3 regions of the Paenibacillus sp. WG02 genome follow, and region 2 is predicted to be linked to each of the others. Evidence: a T-box and tRNA genes for the amino acid it is inferred to sense, from the RefSeq annotation. Region 2 holds a T-box; the other regions hold tRNA genes.
The links. A T-box is a leader RNA that pairs with one kind of tRNA and senses whether it is charged. The one in region 2 lies ahead of ACBP55_RS09105 (valine--tRNA ligase), so its partner is inferred to be a tRNA-Val.

Region 1 (7,541 bases), 960 kb from region 2:
TCTCATCCCTTCCCGCACAAACAACTAAAGTTGTACTACGTACAACTTTAATCAACCAAATCAAGCATTTTCTCTGCACATGTTGCAAAAAATGCAACAATTTAGACCCAAAGTGGCCTTTTAGTACGAATTAAGGCTAAATTGTTGTACAGCATACAACATCTCTTGCTTAGAGAGTAGAAAGCCAAAGAAATTGTTGCACGAAGTACAACTTCCCACTTATAGACAAGAAAAAGCACTCATACAGGCTTCCTAAATCCGACCGCCCCCTTCACCCTAAACCATACAGCGAACCCAACCGCGTTAAATAGGGTGGAATCCCTTCGTTTACCCCAAAAGAAAAAAAACCACCCGAAGGTGGTCTTTCTTTCACTTGCTGTTAAGCGGGCGGCGGGAATCGAACCCGCGCGATCAGCTTGGAAGGCTGAAGTTCTACCATTAAACTACGCCCGCGTATTAATAAAGGGATTGATGGTCGGGACGACACGATTTGAACATGCGACCCCCTGCTCCCAAAGCAGGTGCTCTACCAAGCTGAGCTACGTCCCGATGCGTTTTATGAAAATGGCGCGCCCTGAGAGATTCGAACTCCCGACCTTTTGATTCGTAGTCAAATACTCTATCCAGCTGAGCTAAGGGCGCAAATGAGTTGGAGCGGAAGACGGGGATCGAACCCGCGACCCTCGCCTTGGCAAGGCGATGCTCTACCGCTGAGCCACTTCCGCATCGTATAATTGCATGTCATTCTCGCTAACGTTTCTCCGAGGCGACAAGGAATAATATATCAGGAATTGAGGACAAATGCAAATGTTTTTTCTTACCTTTTTTTATTTGATGAAAATACCGCCAAACGGCAGTACTTCTCTGGCAATGCGGCGCAGTAAACTGTCATTTTTCATATGCTCATCTAATTTGCGATCTGGCTTACAGGGCTGCATGAGAACGTGACCATGTCCCGTTATTTCCCAATGATAATTCATATGCTGACTGGCCAATGTATTGCCGTACACACATAGACGCAGCTGAGCGTTCCGCGGATAGGCAACAAGACAGCTTGTATCGACATATAAGGGCTGCTTGGCATCCAATGCCATTTGATAAATCGGTCCTGCAGTCAGAAGTCCTAGTTTGCCTGGACCTTTAAACTGCATTTTCACGAAATCCTGCGTAATCAGTGTATTCTTAACATTTTGCAGATGAGAAGAGTAGCTGACTCCCTCTGTGTAAAACAAAACATGTCGGAATTCATACAGAAGATCATCATCCGTTCCTATAGGTATAACAGCCATGCTATAGCCTTCAGGCAGCCCTAGCATGACATTGGCAGGACCATGCAGCCGTGACTGGACAAAACGCTTCTTCCTATACATACTCGGCAACTTCATGAAAGAATCTTCTCTCTGCTCAGACTTCCCTTGAAAAGCGACAATTTGGCTCGGATGCAGCACATGAACAGACTCATTCTGTTCGATGCGCAACGTGGCTATCTTCGCATGTGAGCTTACTTCCTCGAAAGATACCTCCATACACACCGGACCCCCTCATAGACTACATCTATCTCATTCCGCGCTTCTGTCTCCGCCAAACCATGAATCGAAACACGCGGCCAAGCACAAAATAAAAAACAATTAGCAAAACAGCCGTCACAACCATATAGGTTAATTTCCGATTTCGCTTATCTTTATCTAAAGCAACTTGTTCCATGGCCTTCAAACGTTCTTGCAATTGTTCATTTTCCCTTTTAAGCGTTTCGTTTTGCCCTAGAAGCCGTTCCTCAGTTTCTTGCGAATGCCGTATGGCTTCGGAAAGCTTGTCCTTCTGATCCTCTAATTGCTGCTTCGTACTCTCATAGTCTTTCTGAATTTGTTGCACATTCTCTGGCAATTGATAGATGTCTTTCACCCGATCTAGCCACGAGGCTTGGACAGCAGAAGCTGGATACATAAATCCGAACAAGATAACAAGGATGCCAAAGACTTTTACAGCCCCCGCCAAATATCGTGTCTGCATCTGCCGTTCCTCCCCATATTCATATCGACATATTCTTCTATTTTACAGCAAAAGTCACCCCTTCACCACTTCTGCAGCAGCTATTGGATATCGCAAGATCGTCTTCATTTTCGAAGGATCTACTTTTCTCGGGTCTGATAAATAAATCTCATGATGGAGGCCGCGGATGCATTGACTATGTTCAGCTAAGAAATCCTCGATTTGCTTCAAAGTTTCCGGTTCTGTTGCATAGGGCCCCACATGAAGCATTTGCACACACGTTCCCTCATGCAAGGTTTCATACTTGATATCCGAAATAACGTTCAGTCCCTTTTTCTTCGACATCGCGGTTGAAAGGGCTTCTTCGACACTTTCTGCCCTCACATAATCAGGCATTCGAATCAATAGCTTCCAGTTCCACTCATCCCTTGGTACATCTAGGGCTTTTCTATCCCCATCCACCCACCATAAGCCCTCCAGCTTGGCCACAGTAAAGTCTTTCTCCTCTTTCTTATAAATACCTTTGATGCTGTAGGAAAGCGTGTAAAGTGCTTCAGTGGCATTTGAGAAGGCTATGTCATCCGGATCCCCTTGTCCTTGAATTGTGACATACCAGATAGGATCAAATTCGACCCATTGCGGTTTCGTGGGAGCTGTGTAATAGCTTTTATACGTTCTAGCTAAATCTAACTTATCCATGCTGCACATCCTTCACATTTTTCTCCTAGTATATAAAAGGATTCCTGACAGCTGCATGTCAGCAAACATAAAAAAACTTACCCTTCGCCAAATTTCGCGAAACAGGTAAGTCTCAACCTCATAAAAAGTCGTATGTAATTATTCCGCTGCTGGTGGCGTGAACGAACGCTGAGCAAACTCCGCATCCAACATGAAGAAGGCGTTACTGTCTTTATCAATACGTTTCAATTTATTAATAATGCTGTCGAACATGGCTTCTTCCTCTACCTGCTCATCAATGAACCATTTCAAGAACTGCATAGTCGCATGTTCTCTATCGTTCAATGCCAGGTCTGATAGATGATAAATACGTCTTGTTACTTCTTGCTCGTGTTGATAAGCATGTTCAAAAGCATCTAAGATCGATTTGTACTCATTGACAGGCGTATCCATACCGGCAAAGCTAACCTTTTTTCCACGGTCATTTATGAATTTGAAAATTTTCATCGCATGGAATTTCTCTTCCTCAGCTTGTACAATAAAAAAGTTGGAAAAGCCGTCTAAGCTTTCCGCAGCACAATAACCAGCAATAGCCAAGTAGACGTGCGCGGAGTAAAACTCATAGTTCATCTGCTCATTGAGCGCTTCTGTAAGTGTATCGTTTAACATAGATGCACACACCTTTCTGTATGGTTATCTCTTGCGTATTCCCCATATATACAAGATTACCAGAACTCCGCATACAAATACAAACGGAAGAAACAATTTTAGAAGGGTTAGGTTCAAGCCATCACGCTTTCTGCCCTGGATTCAGCAATAATTTGTTTGATCTGAGCATAAAGTAAGTCAGGCGAAGCTGCGCACAGCAGTTCCTTTTTACCGATCATGGCGATACATTCTTTTTTACAATGCTTACAATTGCCTAAGCAATCTTTCTTTTTTTGCTTTAGGTCTGGATATTCATTTTTCAGGGACTTATATATTTGTTTGGATCCGAATTTTTCATTTCTACAGCAGTATTTAATCGTTTTCAATTCGATCTCTCCCCGCCATCGTCATTTACCACTATCCTTGATATTAGTGATAATAATAATCAATGTCAACTTAAAATTGGGTGAGCTTGTACAAAAAAAGAGTTTTCCTTAGTCCTCATAAAGGATTAAAGAAAACTCTTTGGGATGCGGTCAAGAGGACTCGAACCTCCACGGGGGGTTAGCCCACACGGACCTGAACCGTGCGCGTCTGCCAATTCCGCCATGACCGCGAAATCAGGGATCTTTAGACATTAGTCTAAAGATCCCTGTACTTACTGAGTCATGTAGGATTCGAACCTACGACACCCTGATTAAAAGTCAGGTGCTCTACCAACTGAGCTAATGACTCATGTCCAGAAATAAAAAAATGGCGGAGCTGACGGGATTCGAACCCGCGGTCTCCTGCGTGACAGGCAGGCATGTTGGGCCACTACACCACAGCTCCACACTATGTAAAACAACTCTCAGAAAGAGTTTGGTTGCGGGGGCAGGATTTGAACCTGCGGCCTTCGGGTTATGAGCCCGACGAGCTACCGGGCTGCTCCACCCCGCGACATTACTAGCATGATATTTGATTAGGAATATATGGTGGAGGCTGACGGGATCGAACCGCCGACCCTCTGCTTGTAAGGCAGATGCTCTCCCAGCTGAGCTAAGCCTCCATGGGATAAAACTAGAAAATTGATGGTGACCCGTAGGGGACTCGAACCCCTGTTACCTCCGTGAAAGGGAGGTGTCTTAACCACTTGACCAACGGGCCGCGTAAACAGGCTTTTCTTATGTAAAAGTTATTGGTGGCGGAGAGAGAGGGATTTGAACCCTCGAGACGCTTGTGACGCCTACACGATTTCCAATCGTGCTCCTTCGGCCAGCTCGGACACCTCTCCATGAAAAGCCTGATATGTTATAAAAAATGGCTCCCCGAACAGGACTCGAACCTGTGACAACTCGATTAACAGTCGAGTGCTCTACCAACTGAGCTATCAGGGAAAACTGCTTGGCAACGTTCTACTCTCCCAGAACCCTGCGGTTCAAGTACCATCGACGCTGGAGGGCTTAACGGTCGTGTTCGAGATGGGAACGCGTGGGTCCCCTCCGCCATCATCACCAAACAGTCAAAGCGTGTTTGCGCCTTGAAAACTAGATACGAAACTTGCGTAAAGGTTTGAATTGCTTAGGTTTTCTGGGCCCCAATCAAGTATTCGGAATTCGCTACAAAGCTTATCTTCACTTGGTTGGGAATTGGTTAAGCCCTCGACCGATTAGTATTCGTCAGCTGCATGCATTGCTGCACTTCCACCTCGAACCTATCAACCTCGTCGTCTACAAGGGGTCTTACATACTGGGAAATCTCATCTTGAGGGGGGCTTCGCGCTTAGATGCTTTCAGCGCTTATCCCCTCCGTACATAGCTACCCAGCGATGCCTCTGGCGAGACAACTGGTACACCAGCGGTACGTCCATCCCGGTCCTCTCGTACTAAGGACAGCTCCTCTCAAATTTCCTACGCCCGCGACAGATAGGGACCGAACTGTCTCACGACGTTCTGAACCCAGCTCGCGTACCGCTTTAATGGGCGAACAGCCCAACCCTTGGGACCTACTTCAGCCCCAGGATGCGATGAGCCGACATCGAGGTGCCAAACCTCCCCGTCGATGTGGACTCTTGGGGGAGATAAGCCTGTTATCCCCAGGGTAGCTTTTATCCGTTGAGCGATGGCCCTTCCATTCGGTACCACCGGATCACTAAGTCCGACTTTCGTCCCTGCTCGACTTGTAGGTCTCGCAGTCAAGCTCCCTTATGCCTTTGCACTCTGCGAATGATTTCCAACCATTCTGAGGGAACCTTTAAACGCCTCCGTTACATTTTAGGAGGCGACCGCCCCAGTCAAACTGCCCACCTGACACTGTCCCCATACCGGTTTACGGTACCAGGTTAGAACTCCGATACGATCAGGGTGGTATCCCAACGGCGCCTCCACCCAAGCTGGCGCTCAGGCTTCAAAGGCTCCCACCTATCCTGTACAGATCGTACCAAAGTCCAATATCAAGCTGCAGTAAAGCTCCATGGGGTCTTTCCGTCTTGTCGCGGGTAACCTGCATCTTCACAGGTATTAAAATTTCACCGGATCTCTCGTTGAGACAGCGCCCAAGTCGTTACGCCATTCGTGCGGGTCAGAATTTACCTGACAAGGAATTTCGCTACCTTAGGACCGTTATAGTTACGGCCGCCGTTTACTGGGGCTTCAATTCATAGCTTCGGGGTTGCCCCCTAACCACTCCTCTTAACCTTCCAGCACCGGGCAGGCGTCAGCCCGTATACTTCGCCTTGCGGCTTCGCACAGACCTGTGTTTTTGCTAAACAGTCGCTTGGGCCTTTTCACTGCGGCCCCCTCGGGCTATTCACCCTACCGAGGCACCCCTTCTCCCGAAGTTACGGGGTCATTTTGCCGAGTTCCTTAACGAGAGTTCTTCCGCGCGCCTTAGAATTCTCTTCTCACCCACCTGTGTCGGTTTGCGGTACGGGCACCTTCGCCTGGCTAGAAGCTTTTCTTGGCAGTGTGAACTCATGACCTTCGGTACTTAAAGTTTCCCTCCCCATCACAGCCCAGCCTTACGGTTAGCGGATTTGCCTACTAACCAGCCTCACTGCTTGGACGAGCATCCATCAGCTCGCGTCACTATCCTTCTGCGTCACTCCATCGCTCATAACGGCTACGGTGGTACAGGAATTTCCACCTGTTGTCCATCGACTACGCCTTTCGGCCTCGCCTTAGGTCCCGACTTACCCTGAGCGGACGAGCCTTCCTCAGGAACCCTTAGGTTTTCGGCGGATCAGATTCTCACTGATCTTTTCGTTACTTATACCGGCATTCTCACTTGTATGCGCTCCACCTGTCCTTACGGTCAGAATTCAACGTACATACAACGCTCCCCTACCCATGCACAAAGTGCAAGCCATAGCTTCGGTGGCGTGTTTAGCCCCGTTACATTTTCGGCGCAGAGTCACTCGACCAGTGAGCTATTACGCACTCTTTCAATGGTGGCTGCTTCTAAGCCAACATCCTGGTTGTCTGTGCAACTCCACATCCTTTCCCACTTAACACACACTTGGGGACCTTAGCTGATGGTCTGGGCTGTTTCCCTTTTGACAATGGATCTTAGCACTCACTGTCTGACTCCCGGATTTAAGTTTGTGGCATTCAGAGTTTGACTGGACTTGGTAACCCTTGGCGGGCCCCGCACCCAATCAGTGCTTTACCTCCACAACTCAACATCCGAGGCTAGCCCTAAAGCTATTTCGGGGAGAACCAGCTATCTCCGAGTTCGATTGGAATTTCTCCGCTACCCCCACCTCATCCCCGCATTTTTCAACATGCGTGGGTTCGGGCCTCCAGTGAGTGTTACCTCACCTTCACCCTGGACAGGGGTAGATCACACGGTTTCGGGTCTACGTCCACGTACTCAAGCGCCCTATTCAGACTCGCTTTCGCTGCGGCTCCGCCTTTTCAGCTTAACCTCGCACGGGAACGTAACTCGCCGGTTCATTCTACAAAAGGCACGCCATCACACATATAGAGTGCTCTGACTTTTTGTAAGCACACGGTTTCAGGTTCTTTTTCACTCCGCTTCCGCGGTGCTTTTCACCTTTCCCTCACGGTACTGCTTCACTATCGGTCACTAGGGAGTATTTAGCCTTGGCAGATGGTCCTGCCGGATTCCGACGGGGTTTCACGTGACCCGCCGTACTCAGGATACCTCTAGGGGTTTCGTTCGATTTTGGCTACAGGGCTTTTACCTTCTATGCCGGACCTTTCCAGATCGCTTCGCCTACCGAACTA
Region 2 (7,541 bases):
AAATCCAGGCCCAGTCACGATGCTGCGTCGTAATAACGGTTTTAGCCAAATATTCGCGGATATATTCCCCCTGGAGGGGTTAGAAATAAGAAGCTTGAACTAAGAAAAGTACAGACAGCTATTACGAGAAAAGTGCGCTTCAGCCAACTATAACTCCGAAAATGTTCTAATATTGAACTACCCAAGGTGTCCCTCTCCTGCTCTATTATTCTATTTGGTATTAGATATTTTGATAAGTAATGTCGAAAAAAGACAATACAAGATTTATATTATCATATTTTTGCATGCAATTGTTATTGGTAATTGTTAAAATAAAGTGTACATAATCCCTATTTCCTTAAGGAGCCATGAATGCTATGAAACGATATTACTTTTTTGATTTTCCAATAGATTTAATGGCCGTTGTTTTTGTCTTTCTGGTGATTTTGCTCGCAATCTATATATCTTTTCGTAAAGGAATACATCAATGACTGAGTGGAAGCGCAGCGGTGAATGGTTAGAGATCCCCCTACCAAATCCGTTATGGAAACCTCTTAAACCAGGGGCGATAGAAGAATTAGCAGCTATACTGCCAGTTCCTAGAAAGTATTTTCTTCGACTAGCCTCTCAAGGCCTTATTCGAATTCACGATGACAAAATTCGACTTCATGCTTTTCCTGAAGAGAAGGCTGCTTTCAGACCGGAGCCCAATGATCTTGGCATTTTGTATGAGGATGACTTTTGCCTTGTCGTTAATAAACCGGCAGGCATGTCCGTACATCCAGCAGAAGCAGGGCAAAGCGGTACGTTGGCTTCTGCGGTAGCCTACTATTTTGAATCGACTGGCCAGGCTTGTGGGATTCGCCATATCCATCGTTTAGATCAAGATACGACCGGAAGCTGTACTTTATGCCAAAAATGAGTGGGCGCATGTGCTTCTGGATGAAGCAATGCGTGACAAACGGATTGATAGACGCTATGTGGCGCTAGCTGAAGGCGTATTTCGTCTAAAACAAGGATCGATAGATGAACCTATCGGTAAAGATCGTTATATCTCAGGCAAGCGAAGAGTTTCACCAAGCGGTGATCAAGCGGTTACGCATTATCGGGTTTTAGAGCAAATGAAGAAGGCAGCTTTCGTGGAATTAGAGCTGGAAACAGGGAGAACCCATCAAATTCGGGTCCATCTCAGTCACTTAGGCCACCCATTAGCAGGGGATTCCCTATACGGGGGTTCATCGCGTTTATTTCATCGACAAGCGCTGCATGGAGAGAAGCTTTCGTTCGATCATCCTGTTACTCAAAAGCAGGTCATCGTGCACGCTCCATTGCCGCAAGATTTCAAATTTTTGCTAGAGGAAGTTTCAGCCCTGTAAAAATGTAGTCATGCCTAGCCCTTACCATCCATATACTTTTAGAGACAAACAAGTAAATGGCCAAACAATCCGTATGCTGTCCAGCATCTGGATTTGATGGAAGGGAGGATTAATTCGGTGTCTGAACAACAACCTGGTTTAAGATTCGATATCTATGAACGCGTTCATTTGCAAGAAGATTTAGCGGGGATACAAGAATTGAATGATGTAGAATTGCTTCCTCATATTCAGGTAATTACTTTGGATGATCAAGCAATCCTGAAAGGAAATTTGCTGCTCACGGGCAATTATTTCAGTGAAGAAAGGGATGCACCCAGATCACTAGAGCATCTGATTCCAGTCGAGATTACATTGCCTTTAAATCGCATTCATCGTGTAGAAGATATTCAAGTCGAAATTGAAAATTTTGATATTGATCTTTTATCAGCACGAAGTCTGAACGTTACAGGTGTGCTTTCCCTGCAAGGCGTCGAAATTGTTTCGGCTCCGTTGGAGAGCTGGCGGGAAGAAGAGGAAGTTACTTTTGTGCATGAGGTTAACATCCCAAGGTTCGAGCCAGCTGTGCCTTATACGCCACAGTTCGTCCAGGAACCACCGACACTTCCGATCATTCAAGAACCCGTAAACGTATCGTCTTATGCGGCTCCTCCTCCCTATGAGGCTCCCGCTCAAGATGAGGTTGTTTCTGAATTTGGCTCTAACGATGGTGCTGTTGTTGTGGAGATTGAACAAACCGAACTAAAAGTGACACCCCATCAAGAAAGCACGGTGGTTACGGAAGACAAGAAAGAACTCAAGGTCGCCTTTGGCAAAAAGGCGAATGAGGCTGTTGACATCAACCCGTACGGTATTAAATCGCTGCTTTCTAAGGCAGGCTCGTATCTAACCGATAAGAGGAATGCAGAAGCAGAAGCTCAAGCTGCACTTGCGGAAGAAACGCGAATAGATGCTGTGGAGTGGAAACGACTCTTTCTTCAAAGCAACACAGGAAGCCAAGAGTTTAGGAAACTCAAACTATGTATTGTTCAAAAAGAAGATACGCTGGAATCCATTGCCAAACGCTATCAACTCAACCCGCGTGAGCTTCAGTTTCTGAACCGCATGAGTGATCAAGAAATATCCGTTGGGCAGGTTATCTATCTGCCTAGATAAATAACCTGTTACATAGGCAAGAGCCTCTGGCTGCTTATAGCGGCTGGAGGCTCTTATTCATTTTCGTAACATCTTTCGGAAGCAAGCATAATTTATGCATAAACGGTAATACTGGAATGATATATTGACTCTATTTCAAATGTTCGATATCATATGATGTAAACCATTTTGAGTAATATTGGAAACGTTGATAGGGAGTAGTAGGCGGTAAGCCCTTCAGAGAGTGGAACTGGTAGCGCTGAAAGGTTCCATAGGAAGCAACCGAACGAAGTCGCCCTGGAGTTGTGAATGTGATTGTATGCGCCCGTTTATTCGGAGAGCAGCATTAGCATTCGCCGGCCGCAGCCGTTATCTGTTTGAGAGCCACGCGCTTCTTTTGAAGCTGCGCGGAATGAAGGTGGTACCACGGAAGCAAGCCTTTCGTCCTTTGCGGGCGGAGGGCTTTTTTTGTTTGAATGAACACCGATGCGAGATGACTAGCAGGCATCATAAGCCTGTTTAACAGAGATAAAAGTAATGGAGGTAATCTTATGACAGAAGCTAATGAGACCAAAGAACAATTGCAAATGCCTACTACGTACGATCCTAAAGAAGCTGAGCGCAAGTGGTATGATTACTGGATTAAAAATGAATTTTTCAAAGCGGGCACCCGTCCTGATGCGGAAACCTACACCATTGTGATTCCACCTCCGAACGTTACGGGTATGCTGCATATTGGGCATGCGCTTGATTTCACACTGCAGGATATTTTAATTCGCACCAAACGGATGCAGGGATATGACGCGCTTTGGCTGCCTGGATCTGACCACGCTGGTATTGCCACTCAAACTAGGGTAGAGCAAAAGCTCCGCGAGCAAGGACAATCACGCTATGATCTTGGACGCGAGAAGTTCTTGGAAAAGGTGTGGGAGTGGAAGGAGCTATATGCGAACACGATTCGTGAGCAATGGGCTAAAATGGGCTTCTCGCTGGACTATTCGCGTGAACGCTTCACTTTGGATGAGGGCCTATCACAAGCCGTTCGTGAAGTATTCGTAAGCCTTTATGAGAAAGGCCTCATCTATCGCGGGAATTATATTATTAACTGGGATCCAGCGGCTCGTACAGCGCTATCTGACATCGAAGTAGAGTATAAAGAGGTGCAAGGCGCCCTCTATCATTTAGAGTACAAAACGACCGACGGAACTGGTTCCATCGTTGTCGCCACGACACGTCCTGAGACGATGCTCGGTGATACTGCGGTTGCGGTTCATCCGAAGGATGAGCGTTATCAGCACCTCATTGGCAAAATGCTGTTGCTCCCTATCGTGAATCGTGAGATTCCGGTCATTGCGGATGAATACGTAGAAAAAGAATTCGGAAGCGGCGCTGTTAAAATTACACCTGCGCATGACCCAAACGATTTCGAGGTCGGGAAACGTCATGACCTGCCGCAAATTCTTGTTATGGATGAAACGGGTACGATGAACGCGAATGCGGGGCCGTATCAAGGGCAAGATCGCTTTGATTGCCGCAAGCAAATCGTGGCGGATTTGAAGGAGCAAGGTGTTCTTATTAAAATTGAAGAGCATGTCCATCAAGTGGGTCACAGTGAACGCAGTGGTGCGGTTATCGAGCCTTATTTGTCAACACAATGGTTCGTGAAAATGCAGCCGCTTGCTGAGAAAGCGATTGATACGCAAAAATCAGGCAATGGCGTTAATTTCGTACCGGATCGCTTCGAGAAAACGTACTTGAATTGGATCGAAAATGTTCGTGACTGGTGTATTTCTCGTCAATTGTGGTGGGGACATAGGATTCCAGCATGGCACTGTGCAGATTGTGGTCAAATCACGGTAACACGTGAGGACGCTACGGCTTGTTCTCATTGCCAAAGCACGAATATAAATCAAGACAATGACGTACTTGATACATGGTTCAGTTCGGCATTGTGGCCTTTTTCAACATTGGGCTGGCCTAATGAAACAGAGGATTTGAAGCGTTTCTACCCGACGAATGTGCTTGTAACGGGCTATGATATCATTTATTTCTGGGTATCTCGCATGATCTTTACAGGGCTGGAATTTACACAGCAAATTCCGTTTAAAGATGTGTTGATGCATGGACTTGTACGGGATTCCGAAGGTCGCAAAATGTCGAAATCACTTGGCAATGGTGTAGATCCGCTTGAAGTCATCGAGAATTACGGCGCTGATGCTATGCGCTATATGATTTCCACTAGCAGCACACCTGGGCAAGATCTGCGTTTCCGCCTAGAACGTGTAGAACAAGCGCGGAATTTTGCCAATAAGATCTGGAATGCGTCTCGCTTTGCTTTAATGAATCTCGAAGGTGTAAACGCAGCAGATATTGATTTAACCGGTCAACTGGGTACGGCAGACCGCTGGATTCTGCATCGCCTGAACGAAACTGTTCGTGACGTGACTCGTCTAATCGACAGCTATGAATTCGGTGAAACCGGCCGCTTGCTGTATAATTTCATCTGGGATGATCTCTGTGATTGGTACATCGAGTTCAGTAAATTAAGCTTATACGGGGCTGATGCAGCTGCTAAGAGTAAAACGCAGTCCGTACTGGCTTATGTTCTTGACCAAACACAGCGTTTGATTCATCCGTTCATGCCTTTCATTTCGGAAGAGATTTGGCAGCATCTGCCGCATGAGGGTGAGACGATTACGCTTGCTTCTTGGCCAGTAGAAAATGAGGCTTTCGAATCGCCTGATGCAGTTCGCGAGATGGAGCTCTTAATGGACGTTATTCGTTCCGTTCGTAATATTCGCTCTGAAGTGAATGTACCGATGAGCAAGAAAGTTGAACTGCTTGTAAAACCGGCGAGCAGCGAAACGCTGACTATTCTAAGCAGCAATGAAGAATACCTGAAGCGTTTCTGTAACACGTCCCTGCTCCAGATCGACGCAGTGATGGCAGCTCCAGAGAAAGCTATGACAGCTATTATTACAGGAACTGAGCTTTACTTGCCGCTAGCAGGTCTTATCGACATTGCACAAGAGCTCACGCGCTTGGATAAAGAATTGCAAACTTTGCATGGTGAAGTAGAACGTATTGAGAAGAAACTGGGCAATGAGGGCTTTGTTGCCAAGGCACCAGCCAAGGTTATCGAGGAAGAAAAAGCAAAGCTTGCTGATTATGCCGATAAGCGAGACAAAGTGATTGCTCGATTGGCGGAGTTAAAAGGATAATTGTGGTAAATCAAACGAATGCCTAGCGACAAGAACAAGCTGATTCATATAGTAAATGAGGATGAGATCGATGGATAAAATCAAAGACACCCCTTCGGCTGAATTCAAGACCGCGCAAGAAGCCATTGCCTGGATTGTCGGCCGAATGGAGAAGCTCGGCATAAAACCGGGACTTCAACGAATGCAGATGTTAATGGAGAAACTAGGTCACCCCGAACGTAGGCTGAAGTTCATTCATGTGGCTGGGACGAATGGCAAAGGCTCTACATGTGCCTATCTATCTTCGGTGTTGCAGGCTTGCGGATATGACGTGGGTACATTCACCTCTCCTTATTTGGAGAAGTATACGAATCGTATCCAAGTGAACGGAGCCGACATTCCAGACGACGTGCTGCTCACACTGGTGAATGATATGAAGCCAATCGTAGACGAGATTGCAGAGACTGAGGTCGGTCCTCCGTCTATGTTTGAAATTTCGACCGCACTAGCGATTATGTATTTCGGTAAAGTGGCATATCCCGATTATGTAGTATGGGAAACAGGTCTCGGGGGAAGGCTGGATAGCACGAATATTGTGAATCCTGTCGTAACCATCATTACGAATGTCGGCCATGACCATATGGAAATCTTGGGAGATACACTCGAATTAGTAGCAGCAGAAAAAGCGGGCATTATTAAAGCTGGTGTACCCGTCATTACCGCTGTTGAGCCGCATGAGGTTTGGAGTGTGATCGATCAAACAGCCAAGGCGAAAAAAGCAACACTCTACTCACTTGGCGGACAATTCAATTTCTCGAATGTCACAAGCGAGCTAGATAGCCAAACGTTTGATTTTAGCGGGCCGTTTCGAAATATCAATGGTGTGCCGATTACGTTAAACGGAGTGCACCAATTGAAGAACGCAGCAGTGGCCGTAATGACGCTTGAAGTTCTTCGTCAATATTATGCCTGCATCGTAGATGACGAAGATCTGTTCAAAGGACTCAAGGAGACCCGTTGGCCGGGCAGACTTGAGATGGTTTCGAGCGAGCCACGTATATTACTCGATGGCGCTCACAACCCAGAAGGGGCCGTAACACTGGCTGCCGCGCTTCAAAGTGTATATACGTACCGTAAGCTTCATATGATGGTAGGAATGCTCTCCACGAAGAATCATACAGGCTACCTAAGGCATATACTACCATTGGTGGATACTCTTATTATTACGGAACCTGATTTTCATAAAAAAGGCGACGCTTCAATGCTTGCTGAGATTGCAAGAGAGCTGCTGCGAGAGATGAATCGAACGGTAGATATCATTATCGAACGAGACTGGAAGCAAGCCTTAGAAACACTTACAAGTAGAACTGAGCAGGATGATCTGGCGGTCGTATCCGGCACGCTGTATTTAATCTCTGATGTTCGTTCTTGGATTACCTATCAAACCGATTCTGAAAAAGGATGGTGAGAACGGCGTGAGTCAAGCAGAACACGTACATTTTATAGGCATCGGCGGATACGGCATGAGTGCCATTGCCAAAGTCATGCTGGAAATGGGATACCGGATATCTGGTTCCGATCTGGCACAGCAAGAGCTTACAGAAAAGCTGAAAGCGAAGGGTGCGCAAGTTTTCATCGGACATGAAGCTAGGAATGTGTCAGGAGCCGATTTGGTTGTGTATTCAACCGCTTTGGCCAAAGACAACGTAGAAATGCAAGCTGCGGAACAATTGAATATTCCGATCATTCATCGCTCACAAATGCTTGCTCGGCTCATGAACGAACGCAAAGGGATTGCGGTAGCCGGGGCCCACGGGAAAACAACAACATCATCAATGATTGCTTTAGTCATGGA
Region 3 (7,541 bases), 500 kb from region 2:
ACTCGGCTATCCAGCATAAATACCTCCCGTGGGACTACTCATTTATTTCAACACAATTGATCATGTGATCAGATGACTTTTTTTCTATTTTAACTTATGATTGAATAGATGTATAGATACTTCATGGGGGAATTATATGACATTTCAGCAGATTCGACCGCAAAAGGGCTCCGAAATCGTGCTTCAGCAAATTAAAATGCAAATCGAGACCGGAACTTATGCACCAGGTTCGAAACTTCCAACCGTCGTGGAGCTTGCAGCTAGCTTTCAGGTTGGCCGTTCTACGGTTAGAGAAGCACTTAGCGGATTAAAGGCAATGGGGTGGGTAGATATTCGGCATGGTGGAGGCACCTTCGTTACGAACCCTTTGCCGATAGACAGCAGCAGCCTCTTCGATCAGGGCCAAACGCTGCAGGAAGTGCAGGAGGTGCGAAGATTCATAGAGGTGGGTTGTGCTTCGTTAGCCGCAAGTCGCCGTACAGAAGAGAATTTGACGGCACTTAGGCAGATCCTCAGCACGATGGAAGCTTCATTTGAAAACGAAGAAGAAAGCGAGCAAGTCGACATTCGCTTTCACCTAGAGATCGCCAAAGCCTCCCACAATTCCCTCTTGATTGGGATGATGGAGTCATTAACCGAACGGTTGCAGCTAAGTATGAAGGCTTCTCGCCGTCTATGGTTTTTTGCTGAACGAGCTTCCGCTGAGAAGTTATTTCAGGAACATCGTGACATCGTCGATGCGATTGAGATGAAAGATGAGCAGCTTGCAGCGGAAAAGATGTCGCAGCATATTCATAAAGTGGACCAAGTGATTCAAAAGCTTGCTAAGATATCTACGGATACATTCTGAGAAACTAGACTAAGTCAGCCACTTCAATGGCTGTCAGCACAATACCGCACAGCTTCAGTACTGCTGCTGTGCGCTCCTAAGCCCTCGTGATTTCGCTTCTTTTAAACTCTTCACGCCCTCCCTAAAATCAAAAGAATCTAAGGCAGAGCTAACTTGCCCATTATCGTAGGACGCTCAGCTCCGGTAGCGGATGGCAGATTATTGGGCACGCCATGAATCCAATCGTTGCCTAGCAAGGCAAAGAGGACAGCTTCTTTGGCATCACCTGATAAGCCAAGTTCATCCGAGGTAAGAACGATTTGCTCTGGAAGCATCTCTCGGAGCAGCCGGAGCAGCGTCTGATTATGTGCCCCGCCGCCGCTAACAATCACTTCCGCAATGTTATACTCCGGAAAAACGAAGTCCTTGTAAGCGCGGGCGATGGAATGCGCGGTAAAAGATGTCGCTGTCGCGACGATGTCTTCGGGAGGTAATCCTCGCTCAAGAGCAGCCGCCAAATAAGAAGCGGCATAATCTTTACCAAAGAGCTCCCGCCCCGTTGTTTTGGGCGGAGGGAGTTTGAAATAAGGATGCGCCAGCATGCTATTAAGCAGCTCAGTATTTACACAGCCGTTTGAGGCCCACTCGCCGTTCGCATCATAAGTCAACCGGCCTTGTGAAAGTTCAAAGACAACTTGATCCATAATCATATTGCCTGGTCCCGTATCAAAGGCGATAAGACGATGAGCTTCGGTCGATGCGGAGGCAGGAATCGCGGTGCAATTGCCAATCCCGCCGATATTTTGGAGAATACGCCCCTTCTCCTCGTGGCAGAACAGAATAAAGTCCCCGTATGGCGCAAGCGGTGCACCTTGACCGCCAACCGCCATATCCGCTGTTCGGAAATCGCCAACCACAGGTCTTCCCGTCCGCTTAGCGAGGACGGATAAATCACCGATTTGCAGGGTTGATTTCGGCAGAAAAGGATTAGCTTCATCCGCGATTGGAATGTGCCATACGGTCTGACCATGAGAGCTGATCAGATCAATATGCTCCATGGGAATGTTAGCCGCTGCCGCCGCACGTAACACTGCATCGGCAAAACGTTCTGCTATCGCGAAGTTCATCCCGCATAGTAACGACACATCGGAATGTTCGATGGAACATAATTCTTTAAGCTTTTCCCGTAACTCATCTTCATAGGCGAAGCTCTCAAAGTGGAGCACCACCACCTTCGCGTCAACGCCGCAGCCATCAATCCGAACAAGCGCGACGTCAATGCCGTCTAGGGAAGTACCTGACATGATTCCAGCTACCGTCAGAGAAGTTTGATTCAATAAGGAGCGCAGCATCACAAACCACTCTCCCATTTCCATCCGGCAGGATAGTCAAGACCGAGCGAGACCGGCAGCCTGCCTTGCGGAGTAAGCTGACCTAGCAAGCATTTAGCCGCACTTTGCAGGGCAAGCGGCCGGCTTTCATAAGCCGCGACGAAGGTTGAAATCTCCGGCAGCTCCAGCAAATCGTACGGCACTCGGAGTGCGACGACGACAAGCGGCTTGCCGAGCGCCTGCAGGGCACGCACCAGCTCGACCTGCGCGGGATGGAATCGGGCGTTGTACGTCCCGATGACGATCTGCTCCGCCTGCTGCGCCTCGGCGAGCAGCCCAGCGCTGCTCGCTGCCACCTCCGGCAGCGGCAGCACGCGATCGAGCACGTCTAAGCCGTGCTCGGCCAGCGCAGCCCCCAAGCTCGCGGGGCCCGCGTATGTTTCGTCGACTCCCGACGAAACGGCTGCGGCCACGGTGACCGCGAGCGTCTTCACCCGCTTCAGCGGGAGCAGCTTCTGCTCGTCTTTGACGAGCGTGATGCTCGCCTCGCTGAGGCGCTGGGCGACCGCGCGGTGCGCCGCGGTCCCGACCTCTTGCGCGGCCGCTGCACTTGGCCGCGTTTCAAACAAGCCGCGCCGCTCCTTGAGCGCGAGCAAACGGGCGACAGAAGCGTCAATACGCGCTTCGGTCATTCGCCCTTCGCGCACCGCGCGCTCCAGCGCGGTGATCGCCGCGAGCTGGCGGTCGCGGCTGTGGCTGATCAGCACGAGATCAGCCCCCGCTTCGACCGCCATGACAGCCGCCCGCGCTGTGCCGTAATGCTCGGAGATCGCGTTCATTTCCATGCAATCGGTCATGATAACTCCCTCAAAGCCGAGCTCCTCACGGAGGAGTCCAGTAAGCACCGACTTTGAAAGAGTGACGGGCAGCTTAGCCGATTCTAAAGCGGGGAAATAAATGTGCGCCGACATAATAGCATCCACGCCGTTTTTGATCGATTCAACGAAAGGCACCAATTCAACCGCACGAATACGCGCTTCTGAATGCTCGATCGTTGGTAAATCCAGATGCGAATCCACATTCGTATCGCCATGACCTGGGAAATGCTTGGCCGTTGCAACGACTCCAGCATCCTGGTAACCTTGCACCGACTGTCTTCCAAATTCAGCGACAAGTTCCGGAGACTCCCCGAATGATCGAACGCCGATCACGGGGTTATCCGGATTATTATTCACATCCAAAACCGGGGCGAAGTTCATATTAACGCCCAGTGTTCGCAATTCCTGCCCTGAGATAAAGCACGCCTCATAAGCAGACTTTGAATCTTCACTCGCTTCAAAAGCTCCCGCAGCTAGTGCCATCTGCCCTGGCATTAGCGCCACGCCTTCCGTCAAACGAGCCACCATGCCGCCCTCTTGATCGATGGATATCCATAACGGCAGATTCTGAGACCGCTTTGCAACTTGTTGAAGCTGCTCGGATAACTGAGCAACTTGATGTGTATCCTGTACATTGCGAGCGAAGTAAATGACCCCGCCAATGTGGTTTTGTTCAATAAAGTTCTCCAGATCTTCCGTCATGCCTGTGCCTTCAAATCCACAAAGGATCATCTGACCGATTTTTTGCCGAAGCGTCCATTCACTGAGGTCTGTATGGCTCCTGCTCATGCTACTTTTACTCATTTCTTTAAATAACTCCCCTCGTAAAGCCAAAATGATTTCCGCAGCTCCAAGCTGTCATGTAAGTGTTTACAAAGTGAAGCGAATACCTATTATTATAGGAATTATAAAATAATATTTCAATATAAATATATAATATGAAATTTTATTTTAAAAATGTACGTTGAACCGAGAAGAATAAAAAAAGACAGCTTACGCCATTCTTGGTTATTTTGTGTAGGTTGATGCAGCTCAAATTACGTATTTGTTTAAACATTTGCTTGCTAGTTCGTGTAATGTTGTATTTTCTCAACTTTAGACAGGAAAATCCACGTTTTTCCCGCGATTGTTGTAAAAAATACAACAATACTAGCCAAAATTAGCTCTATGACACGGAAATAGGATAAATTGTTGTACAGCCTCAGCGTACAACATCTGGAGCTTTCATAGAAGAAATCAAGCAAATTGTTGCACAAAGTACAACTTCGCGAAACCTGGGCGCGATTGAATGGCTATTTCTCCATTTCTTCAAAAAACCAACAAACACAAGCTAGGAAACGAAACACTTAGATCAAAAAAATCAGAATAAAGCACCAGAAAACAAGCATCAGAAAAAGTTAGCCAGCTACCGAGACAAATGCTTATGTGTATATCCATATTCTCTCTCAAACAACAAAGGGGTCCCGGGATTCGCGTGTGTTAAGTCAAAAAACATCCAGAACACATAGTCACTTACCCGTATGTTTATGTATCCCCCCACAATCTCACACAACTCAGTAAAATCAATAGCTAACCATGCCAAATAAGCGGAAGCTTAAACCTCCCACCAAACCAATTACAGAAAAAAATCATCATTCGGGTGATGAAGCGCAACCACTTATCCCCACCTTTTTGCCACCTTTTCCACAGACTGCGAAAATCATAATTTCCTATACAACAAAAAAAGTGGTTGATCAGGAAAACTTCCTGTTCAACCACTTTACTTTGTCATACGATACCGGCAAGAGGACTCGAACCTCCACCCTTTCGGACTCGATTTTGAGTCGAGCGCGTCTGCCATTCCGCCATGCCGGCTTATGTGGCGCGCCTTGATGTGTTAAGGCGCGCATGCAATTAAGCTAATGCCGAAGACCGGACTTAACCGGTACGGTAGTCACCTACCGCAGGATTTTAAGTCCTGTGCGTCTGCCGATTCCGCCACTCCGGCTTAATTGAAAGCTCCGAACTGGAAGTAACTAAATTCCATTCCAGCTCGTCACTTTTGGATGCGCGTAGAGGGACTTGAACCCCCACGGTCACCCGCTAGATCCTAAGTCTAGTGCGTCTGCCAATTCCGCCATACGCGCATGCTGTAAAGAAGGCATTAAATGGTGAGTCATGTAGGATTCGAACCTACGACACCCTGATTAAAAGTCAGGTGCTCTACCAACTGAGCTAATGACTCATGAAAATAATGGGCGGACGACGGGACTTGAACCCGCGAATGCTGGATCCACAAACCAGTGCGTTAACCCCTTCGCCACGACCGCCATATGAATAAGATTTGCTGTGCCCCGTAAAAGTAATCAGCGTTACTACAACGCTTCACTTCACTTTTATAGGTATTGTGGTGCCGTCGAGAGGACTTGAACCCCCAACCTACTGATTACAAGTCAGTTGCTCTACCAGTTGAGCTACAACGGCATATTAAGTTTGTAAAAATGGTGGCTCGGGACGGAATCGAACCGCCGACACGAGGATTTTCAGTCCTCTGCTCTACCGACTGAGCTACCGAGCCTTACTTAATTTTGAAAAAATGGCGGAGCTGACGGGATTCGAACCCGCGGTCTCCTGCGTGACAGGCAGGCATGTTAGGCCACTACACCACAGCTCCAAAGTATACGTAAAATGGTGAACGCTGACGGGATCGAACCGCCGACCCCTACCCTGTCAAGGTAGTGCTCTCCCAGCTGAGCTAAGCGTTCATGATAATGACCCGTAGGGGACTCGAACCCCTGTTACCTCCGTGAAAGGGAGGTGTCTTAACCACTTGACCAACGGGCCTTATTTCCCCATGAAGGGGGTGGCAAAAAAAATACCCAACTAGTGGGTACTGCTTGGCAACGTTCTACTCTCCCAGAACCCTGCGGTTCAAGTACCATCGACGCTGGAGGGCTTAACGGTCGTGTTCGAGATGGGAACGCGTGGGTCCCCTCCGCCATCATCACCAAACAGTCAAAGCGTGGTTTGCGCCTTGAAAACTAGATACGAAACTTGCGTAAAGGTTTGAATTGCTTAGGTTTTCTGGGCTCCAATCAAGTATTCGGAATTCGCTACAAAGCTTATCTTCACTTGGTTGGGAATTGGTTAAGCCCTCGACCGATTAGTATTCGTCAGCTGCATGCATTGCTGCACTTCCACCTCGAACCTATCAACCTCGTCGTCTACAAGGGGTCTTACATACTGGGAAATCTCATCTTGAGGGGGGCTTCGCGCTTAGATGCTTTCAGCGCTTATCCCCTCCGTACATAGCTACCCAGCGATGCCTCTGGCGAGACAACTGGTACACCAGCGGTACGTCCATCCCGGTCCTCTCGTACTAAGGACAGCTCCTCTCAAATTTCCTACGCCCGCGACAGATAGGGACCGAACTGTCTCACGACGTTCTGAACCCAGCTCGCGTACCGCTTTAATGGGCGAACAGCCCAACCCTTGGGACCTACTTCAGCCCCAGGATGCGATGAGCCGACATCGAGGTGCCAAACCTCCCCGTCGATGTGGACTCTTGGGGGAGATAAGCCTGTTATCCCCAGGGTAGCTTTTATCCGTTGAGCGATGGCCCTTCCATTCGGTACCACCGGATCACTAAGTCCGACTTTCGTCCCTGCTCGACTTGTAGGTCTCGCAGTCAAGCTCCCTTATGCCTTTGCACTCTGCGAATGATTTCCAACCATTCTGAGGGAACCTTTAAACGCCTCCGTTACATTTTAGGAGGCGACCGCCCCAGTCAAACTGCCCACCTGACACTGTCCCCATACCGGATTACGGTACCAGGTTAGAACTCCGATACGATCAGGGTGGTATCCCAACGGCGCCTCCACCCAAACTGGCGCTCAGGCTTCAAAGGCTCCCACCTATCCTGTACAGATCGTACCAAAGTCCAATATCAAGCTGCAGTAAAGCTCCATGGGGTCTTTCCGTCTTGTCGCGGGTAACCTGCATCTTCACAGGTATTAAAATTTCACCGGATCTCTCGTTGAGACAGCGCCCAAGTCGTTACGCCATTCGTGCGGGTCAGAATTTACCTGACAAGGAATTTCGCTACCTTAGGACCGTTATAGTTACGGCCGCCGTTTACTGGGGCTTCAATTCATAGCTTCGGGTTGCCCCTAACCACTCCTCTTAACCTTCCAGCACCGGGCAGGCGTCAGCCCGTATACTTCGCCTTGCGGCTTCGCACAGACCTGTGTTTTTGCTAAACAGTCGCTTGGGCCTTTTCACTGCGGCCCCCTCGGGCTATTCACCCTACCGAGGCACCCCTTCTCCCGAAGTTACGGGGTCATTTTGCCGAGTTCCTTAACGAGAGTTCTTCCGCGCGCCTTAGAATTCTCTTCTCACCCACCTGTGTCGGTTTGCGGTACGGGCACCTTCGCCTGGCTAGAAGCTTTTCTTGGCAGTGTGAACTCATGACCTTCGGTACTTAAAGTTTCCCTCCCCATCACAGCCCAGCCTTACGGTTAGCGG

Region 1: it has a tRNA-Val gene. The T-box ahead of ACBP55_RS09105 (valine--tRNA ligase) is inferred to sense a tRNA for this amino acid. The anticodon was not compared.
Region 3: it has a tRNA-Val gene. The T-box ahead of ACBP55_RS09105 (valine--tRNA ligase) is inferred to sense a tRNA for this amino acid. The anticodon was not compared.

What each region holds. Positions count from the first base shown of each region.
Region 1 covers NZ_AP036016.1:958,413-965,953, reverse strand. The annotation lists tRNA gene ACBP55_RS04510 (tRNA-Gly) at 383-453, opposite strand; tRNA gene ACBP55_RS04505 (tRNA-Pro) at 473-549, opposite strand; tRNA gene ACBP55_RS04500 (tRNA-Arg) at 566-642, opposite strand; tRNA gene ACBP55_RS04495 (tRNA-Gly) at 651-725, opposite strand; gene ACBP55_RS04490 (AIM24 family protein) at 828-1,526, opposite strand; gene ACBP55_RS04485 (hypothetical protein) at 1,555-2,010, opposite strand; gene ACBP55_RS04480 (GyrI-like domain-containing protein) at 2,065-2,688, opposite strand; gene ACBP55_RS04475 (ferritin) at 2,827-3,336, opposite strand; gene ACBP55_RS04470 (DUF1450 domain-containing protein) at 3,450-3,701, opposite strand; tRNA gene ACBP55_RS04465 (tRNA-Leu) at 3,847-3,931, opposite strand; tRNA gene ACBP55_RS04460 (tRNA-Lys) at 3,978-4,050, opposite strand; tRNA gene ACBP55_RS04455 (tRNA-Asp) at 4,070-4,146, opposite strand; tRNA gene ACBP55_RS04450 (tRNA-Met) at 4,178-4,254, opposite strand; tRNA gene ACBP55_RS04445 (tRNA-Val) at 4,288-4,363, opposite strand; tRNA gene ACBP55_RS04440 (tRNA-Glu) at 4,387-4,461, opposite strand; tRNA gene ACBP55_RS04435 (tRNA-Ser) at 4,497-4,588, opposite strand; tRNA gene ACBP55_RS04430 (tRNA-Asn) at 4,616-4,691, opposite strand; rRNA gene rrf (5S ribosomal RNA) at 4,697-4,813, opposite strand; rRNA gene ACBP55_RS04420 (23S ribosomal RNA) at 4,944-7,541, opposite strand, start outside.
Region 2 covers NZ_AP036016.1:1,917,518-1,925,058, forward strand. The annotation lists gene ACBP55_RS09085 (phosphodiester glycosidase family protein) at 1-49, opposite strand, end outside; gene ACBP55_RS09090 (pseudouridine synthase) at 467-901, shown strand; gene ACBP55_RS09095 (RluA family pseudouridine synthase) at 912-1,355, shown strand; gene ACBP55_RS09100 (LysM peptidoglycan-binding domain-containing protein) at 1,473-2,507, shown strand; T-box leader at 2,686-2,938, shown strand; gene ACBP55_RS09105 (valine--tRNA ligase) at 3,038-5,707, shown strand; gene ACBP55_RS09110 (bifunctional folylpolyglutamate synthase/dihydrofolate synthase) at 5,778-7,154, shown strand; gene murC (UDP-N-acetylmuramate--L-alanine ligase) at 7,162-7,541, shown strand, end outside.
Region 3 covers NZ_AP036016.1:1,412,805-1,420,345, reverse strand. The annotation lists gene ACBP55_RS06725 (FAD-linked oxidase C-terminal domain-containing protein) at 1-17, opposite strand, end outside; gene ACBP55_RS06720 (FadR/GntR family transcriptional regulator) at 137-850, shown strand; gene ACBP55_RS06715 (anhydro-N-acetylmuramic acid kinase) at 988-2,181, opposite strand; gene nagZ (beta-N-acetylhexosaminidase) at 2,181-3,842, opposite strand; tRNA gene ACBP55_RS06705 (tRNA-Leu) at 4,814-4,892, opposite strand; tRNA gene ACBP55_RS06700 (tRNA-Leu) at 4,941-5,025, opposite strand; tRNA gene ACBP55_RS06695 (tRNA-Leu) at 5,085-5,164, opposite strand; tRNA gene ACBP55_RS06690 (tRNA-Lys) at 5,187-5,262, opposite strand; tRNA gene ACBP55_RS06685 (tRNA-His) at 5,275-5,347, opposite strand; tRNA gene ACBP55_RS06680 (tRNA-Thr) at 5,426-5,501, opposite strand; tRNA gene ACBP55_RS06675 (tRNA-Phe) at 5,520-5,595, opposite strand; tRNA gene ACBP55_RS06670 (tRNA-Asp) at 5,615-5,691, opposite strand; tRNA gene ACBP55_RS06665 (tRNA-Val) at 5,707-5,782, opposite strand; tRNA gene ACBP55_RS06660 (tRNA-Glu) at 5,790-5,861, opposite strand; rRNA gene rrf (5S ribosomal RNA) at 5,913-6,029, opposite strand; rRNA gene ACBP55_RS06650 (23S ribosomal RNA) at 6,161-7,541, opposite strand, start outside.